DNA from 2 places in the Paenibacillus sp. IHBB 10380 genome. Region 2 is predicted to be linked to the other one. Evidence: predicted binding sites of a transcription regulator. Region 2 holds the regulator's gene; the other holds the start of a gene.
What was found. Region 2 encodes LexA, which represses DNA repair genes until DNA is damaged. Its sites were predicted from a motif close to CGAACATATGTTCG; they were not measured.

Region 1: the regulator LexA is predicted to act here: its motif matches at 1,876-1,889, upstream of addB (helicase-exonuclease AddAB subunit AddB).

What each region holds. Positions count from the first base shown of each region.
Region 1 covers NZ_CP010976.1:790,942-794,493, reverse strand. The annotation lists gene addB (helicase-exonuclease AddAB subunit AddB) at 1-1,790, opposite strand, end outside; gene UB51_RS03385 (carboxymuconolactone decarboxylase family protein) at 2,357-2,800, opposite strand; gene UB51_RS28140 (hypothetical protein) at 2,925-3,092, shown strand; gene UB51_RS26190 (hypothetical protein) at 3,137-3,552, opposite strand, start outside; gene UB51_RS28135 (hypothetical protein) at 3,525-3,552, opposite strand, start outside.
Region 2 covers NZ_CP010976.1:1,595,958-1,599,509, forward strand. The annotation lists gene UB51_RS28745 (hypothetical protein) at 43-135, shown strand; gene UB51_RS07165 (DUF4183 domain-containing protein) at 442-870, opposite strand; gene lexA (transcriptional repressor LexA) at 1,015-1,641, opposite strand; gene UB51_RS07175 (LysM peptidoglycan-binding domain-containing protein) at 1,815-2,180, shown strand; gene UB51_RS07180 (DUF896 domain-containing protein) at 2,274-2,468, shown strand; gene UB51_RS07185 (hypothetical protein) at 2,503-3,027, shown strand; gene UB51_RS07190 (HAD family hydrolase) at 3,052-3,552, shown strand, end outside.

The DNA.
Region 1 (3,552 bases), 810 kb from region 2:
CCGATCAAGACTTGATCAAGAGAAGGTGGAACTAGAGCCAACTTTAACTCGGTTAGGCCCGTTTCTAGAATACCAATAAACAATTCAAGCTCAATCTTCTCGTCACCCATCATCTCTACAATCTGATCCAGCAAATCGAGGATAGCTCCCCATAATTGACGATGCTCCTTAGCCAATTCTGGAAATCCATTCTGCAAAGATTCATGCTGAAGAATATCCAACTTTTGCGGAACTTCAGCCTCTTCCAAGAGACCATAGACTGCAGTACAGAAATCACGAGCCGATGCGCCCCCCTTAAGTCTTTCTTCAAAAGAAAACAACGGTCTCGTTACCGCGCCACGGCATCGTTCCATTAATTCAAGCAGTTGCTCCCCACTCTTCTCTCGATCAGGGTCACCTTCTTCAAGAGAAAGACTAGGCACTCGCTTCCAAGGGTAGGCATCCCCCCAGCGATAGCCCTGAATTCCACTTGCCATCACATAATTTTCTAACCGATCCATATCCATCCGATCTAGTGAACCGTCCAGTGGAAGCAACAGATCTGTCTTAATACAGCGAAATACATCCTCGTATCGCCAGCGCCGCTGCACAATATCTAACGAGGATCTGATGAACTCTACCAACGGATGGTGTAGTTCACTTCTCTTCTGGTCAAGAAAGAAAGGAACGCCATAATCACGAAAAATAGATCCAATAATAGGCTCATAATCTCCTAATTGGCGAACGAATATCGCCATGTCCCGATATCTCACACCCTCATCTCGTGCCAAACGTATCATTTCACGCAGTGCCCCTTCTACCTCTGTCCGGCGATTCACAGCGACATGCAATGATATTCCAGAACAACTCCCATCCTTGTGCTGTTCTTGGCCTTGCCAAGGAATTCGACGGTCAAAGCCACGTTCAAGATGTGCTAGTTCAGGACTCTCTGCGAACCTTGGAAGAGGGTCTGAATTTAATAGGGTATCAAAAGAATCCACGCTTAACTCGGATGCCATTCCCTTCATCTTCACGTACGTTGTAGCTGTCGGATGAAAGAGATCAAGCTCATGAGGGAGCATTCCCAAACTATAGGGTCTATCCAATGTAAGTGCGATCGTTACAGAAGAAGCACATTTCATTAGCTGCTGTATAACAACAAATTCTTGGGGAGTAAAGCCATGAAATCCATCAATCCATATATCTGCATCTTTGATATAACTAGATTGAGAAACAGCTTCAGAGAGAGCTACTAGCGTATCTTCATTATCGATATAAAGGGGAGACAACTCCTGCTCAAAATCTTGATACAACGTTAGAATGTCACCCAACTTATCTCGTAGAATTGGCGTTCCTCCACCTGTTGCCCTCATACTAGCGAGCTGTCCTTCCACTTGAGAAGCATCAATGCAGTATCTCTTCATCTCTGTATAGAGTTGTCCCAGTCTGCCTACGAATCCCATTTGATCTCCTGATGCTCCGAATAATCTCAGTTCTTCTTTACGTCGTTGGATGATTTTGTAAAGAAGCATTTTTTTACCTTCTTCGCTAATCCCTACTCGAGCTGATCCGCCCGTCTCCTGCATCACTCGATAGGCTAGACGCTGAAAACTAAGCACTTGAGCACGTACGCTCCCTTTGATCGTTCCAGAGGTTACAAGGCTGTGCTCAGCTTGATAGGAGCCTTGCTCCGGTACAAGTAGAATCATAGGCTTGCCTTGTGGTTGCTCCCGAAGTCGTGCTGAGATGTCCTGCAATATAGTTGTCGTCTTACCGCTTCCCGAGCGTCCGATAAGAAAATGAACCGACATGGGAATACCTCCTTTATATGTAAACTGACAGCTTATCAACCTAGTAAAATAGCTATCTCTCAGTATAACATATCGTCACTTATAAGGAACATACGTTTGGTAAACATTGTCTCCTGTAGAGCCAAATAGTAGGGGACGATGCATCCTTCTGTAACTTACCACTTATCTTTAGGGCGTATATAGCGATCCCCATACCCAGGAATTTTTTCCATGTTTCAATTTCAACTGCATTCTAGGCGCACCAAGAAAAAACGGCTTCGCCGTCCTTAAAAGGATGGTAACCGTTTCTCGTAGAAATATAGGCAAAGTATAGTGAAAACTTATACTTTCTTATACCTTTTTTCAAAAAAAAAAGAAGACTCCCCTTTCTGCAAGCAGTAACGAGCTGCAGGATGGCGGTAGGTTAATTAGCAGAGCATCTGCAAAGATTGATTCAGAGGGTGTATTAAGGAAGCAGTCCCCATGGACATTATGGTTTCGGAGATGTCGAGCTTACGACAGGAGAGTCTGTTGAATATCTGCTTCGAGGGGGAAAACGAACACCAAAAGATGTTCGTTGAGAGCAATTATTTTTCAGTTGCTGTATTACCCATTGAAATAGAAATTCTATTCCAACTGTTGATTTGATTGATGATTAGAACAAGGTCAACATATTGTTTCTCGTCATATTGTTCACGTACTCGCTTATATAGGTCTTCAGGAACTCTTTTGGTAGGGATTAGAGTAATATGCTCAGATAGTTCGAGAGCAACCTTCTCTTCAGGTGTATAAAAAGTACATTCATTCCAAGCATTTAAACAATAAATTCGTTGTTCGGTTTCACCCATGTTACGAGCATCGGATGTATGCATATCTATGCAGAAGGCACAACCGTTAATTTGAGAGACTCTAATTTTGATAAGTTCTCTTGTAGCTCGATTAATTGTAGACTTTTTGGTGTACTTCTCCATATCCATCATAATTTTCATACCATCAGGTGCAACATCATAGTAGGGAATTCTTTGACTCATAAGGCAAGACTCCTTTGACTTTAATTTACCACTATTATACCTTTATACGAACATTTGTACTATCTTTTTTTGTTGACATTCTGTTCGGAAACAAGCCAAGAAACGAGAGACAGAGTTTCAAGGCATGGCAGAGTCAATAGGGGCTTACGCTTCAGGAGCTCCGATAATCAAGTATGAGGAAATTGAAAATATCATTAATAGTTCGTGGCTCATTCTCATTCAAATATACACGAAGGGGAATGGCGAGAATGACACGAACAGCTACTTGAACGTAGCACTAACTGGGGCGTAACTCTTCTCGCCTTTTTAAAATGGACAGTCCCCTTATTGATTTAATTATTTTCCATATTTATTTAAGGCATCTGTGAAAATCTTCTCTAATTTTTCAGTTGATTCACCTTGATACTGTGAAGTAGTATTATTAGGATATAAAATTTGCTGCTTATTTGTATCTTCCAGTGGCACTTTCCCATAATATACACCTTTGACAAAGTATATATTAGGATCGGTTAGACTCTTGTCTAAGAAAAGTAAGTACTCTTCATTTTCATTCATAAGTTGGTATCCTTCTAAACCATAGATGATTGTACCTTCTTCTGTTTTATCAATTGCTCCATTTTCCTGAACGGTAATTTCTGAACCGTCTTCAATATTTTGATTATCAGATTTAAAAACTTTATTCAGCTTTATAGCTGATTGAGTTCCATAATTCAGGACTTCTCCTTCAGGGTTCTTGTTGAGGATTGTCTCCA
Region 2 (3,552 bases):
ACATAAGCTATGATGTAGTCTAAAGTAAAGGAGGAATGACTCATGGGTGCTATCGGTGGTTTAGGTGGAGTTACAGGTGCGGTTTTGGTATTGTTTATTCTGTTGGTAATTATATCGAAAACAATTCTTCTGTAAGGATTAGTCTTAGTAAAAAGTACTTTCGAATTAGACCATATAGAGGAGTCATCACGATCGCGACTCCTCTTTTATTTTATATTTACATATTTCAGTTGTTTGTTTTAGGAATCAAGCGATATGGATTGATAATGTCTGAATTTTATCTTGCTGAGGAACAATGACGAGGTTGTGTCGAGCCTTAGAGGGACGCTGAATGAGGAGTTCGAGTTCTGTTAATTGTAGAAAGAATGTATCACAATGGATTCACCCTGTAGTCCCGGAATATTAAGCAGGATGACAGGAATGACTAACCTCATGTATAAATTATGGAGTAATGGTTGTCAAAACGACCAATTTGTGTGTAGAGGTAGAGGTAGAGGTAGAGGTAGAAGTAGAGACGAAATTAACAACTTCAACAACGACACTTACACCTATGGTAAGTGCTGTATTAATAACCAGATTGGTTACAGTGAGCGTACTTTGTCCTCCTAATTGCAAGACGCCGTTTACGAATAGATTATAGTATCCATTTGAGGTAGGTATGGTAAGACCATCAGCGGCTAAAAGGGTACCCGTATCATCTCTAAACGAGATGGCAGGTATTATAGTGGTTCCAGCTACTATGTTGTCTAGGACTACGGTCGAAGCGAATCTTGTTGTAGTGGGAATAACGGATGTAGTTGTATTGGTGGTAATCGTTCCCGTGATGGTGCTTGATGCAGGTAAACATAACACAATAAGCTCTGCAGCCATATGACATGCTCCTTTCAACTCTAAATGGATAGAATAGTATATGCTAGATTGCAGTGCTCGGTTTGGACAAATCTATCAAAAAGAAACGGATACACCCATATAAATGGAATGTATCCGTTTCTTAATTAAATAGTGCGATAGAAATCAATGAATATCGCGGAAAAGTCCAATGACTTTACCCAGAATTGTAACATGATTCAAACGCAAAGGTTCGTAAGTTGGGTTCTCTGGCTGAAGTCTAATGTGGTCTTTCTCTTTATAAAAGGTTTTGACCGTAGCTTCGTCTTCTTCCGTCATAGCAACAACGATATCTCCATTGTCAGCGGTCTGTTGCTGGCGGACGATAACAAAGTCTCCGTTATGTATACCGGCTTCTATCATACTGTCGCCCATGACAGATAACATGAATACTTTGTCTTCACCTACGAAATGTTGAGGTAGAGGAAAGTAATCTTCTATATTCTCTGTTGCTGTAATTGGAACACCGGCAGTAACTTTGCCGACCATGGGAACACGGGATACTGTATGTGTGAAAAGATGACTACTATCTGATTCTTCTTGTCCTAATATTTCAATAGCTCGTGGCTTAGTAGGATCTCTTCTAATCAAGCCTTTCTTCTCTAATCGATCAAGATGACCATGAACCGTTGAACTAGAAGCTAGTCCGACTGCTTCGCCGATCTCCCGCACAGATGGCGGATATCCCTTAGAGCGTACTTCGTTACGTATAAACTCCAATATGGCTAATTGCCGGCTAGATACCTTCGACATAACACTCTCACCCCATTTAGTGATTTTGACAGAATTATAACATAGAACTTCCGTTCGTACAAACGTAGGTTCTAATAATAGGGGAACAATTGTTCTGAAATGTGTTGAATAAAACAAGTGTTCGTGCTATATTGGATTTATCAAGAGAACAAGTGTTTGGGAGATGATCAAGTATGATGAAATATAGTACTTACCGCAGTATTTATGATACCAACAAAGAATTACAAACATATGTATGGAGAGATAAACTAAGAGATATGATATCTCGTCCCTTGCTTCTAAAGTTATTGCTAGTTATGTTACTTCTAATAATAGGGTGTACTGGAGCAGTTAGTGCTTTCTCAGGGAAATCCGGTCAGTCTAGTGAGATGATGAAGAATATTATTATACAACCTGGGGATACGCTTTGGAAGATTGCAGTATCTGAGAAGCCTGATTATCTAGATACTCGAGTGTATATTAAGGAAATGAAAGAGATAAATGGATTGTCTCAAAGTGGAATACGAGCGGGTGAGGTATTGTCTCTACCTCAATATTAATGATAGCTGAAAGAGCTTGGAAAGGAGGAATCCTTGACAAGCTCTTTTGATCATGGCAAAGTTAGAAAAGAATTCATTAATGGAGGAGATTTCATGGATATTGATAGCTTGATACAACGAATTAATGAGCTTGCCAAGAAGTATACATCTACAGGATTAACAGAAGAAGAAACTCAGGAACGTGCGAGTCTCCGTGAAATCTATCTTCAGAATGTTCGCAACAATTTCCGCAATCAATTAGATTCGATTGAATTTACTGATGATTCGCCTGAGTCAGGTCGGAAATAGCTTATAGAAGTGTATAAATTAAGGGGGATAAAGAATGGCTCGTTCTTGGGAAAGAATGGTACAGAAGAATTCGAAGCAATTGAATAAGAAACGTAAAGAGCAAGGTCTTACGAGTATCTCAAGTTCAAAATCAGTGATGAGTGGTGACATCTTTAAGGGACGTAAAATTCTATTACCATTTACGCTTGTTGTATTGGCCGTATTTTATGGATTGCTTGGGACAATAGCTGAACAAGTTACTGCGGTTGAACAGAAAAGCGCGATTCCTCAATGGCTAATAATAGGGCTATACGTTTTACTGGGAGTCATTATTTTTATGCGCCGTCCTTATTTGCGTGTCGACAAAGAGTCTCTGTACACAACAAGGATGAATCGTGAAGCTCGTGTAGGTGCTATAAATATTAAGAAGATTAGTGTGAAATCAGGTTCTGTAGTGATTGAACAATTGAAGGGGCGTAACTGGGTATTTAGCCGTCTTATAAATCGATACAATACAGAAGCAATGGGCGAAAGTTTAGAGAAATTTGCCGCAACTCATAAGATTCCATTCGAAAAGTAAATGACTTAGAAGAGGGGAAAGAGCATGCCGATAAAAGCCGTATTTTTTGATTTGGATGACACGTTGCTATGGGATGAGCGCAGTGTAGAAGAAGCTTTTGCAGCCGCTTGTCAGACTGCAGCTACAGCTACAGGGGTTGATCCTAAGCAGCTAGAGGAGGCTGTCCGAAGCGAAGCCAGATCACTATATGAATCGTATGAAACATTCTCTTTCACTTCTATGATCGGTATTAACCCTTTTGAAGGCTTGTGGGGAAACTTCACAGCTGGTGAACAACCAGAGTTTCGTCAATTAGAGAAGATTGTGCCTACATATCGTAAGGAATCGTGGAGGCTAGGTCTTTTGAAGTTAGGCATTGATGATGAGAACTTAGCTGGTGAAATATCAGAGCAATTTGGATTAGAGAGACGATCTCGCCCCTATATGTATGACGAAACGTTGCAAGTGTTAGAGGAACTTCACGGTAAAGTGAAATTACTTCTACTTACGAATGGCTGCCCAGCATTGCAACAAGAAAAGTTAGAT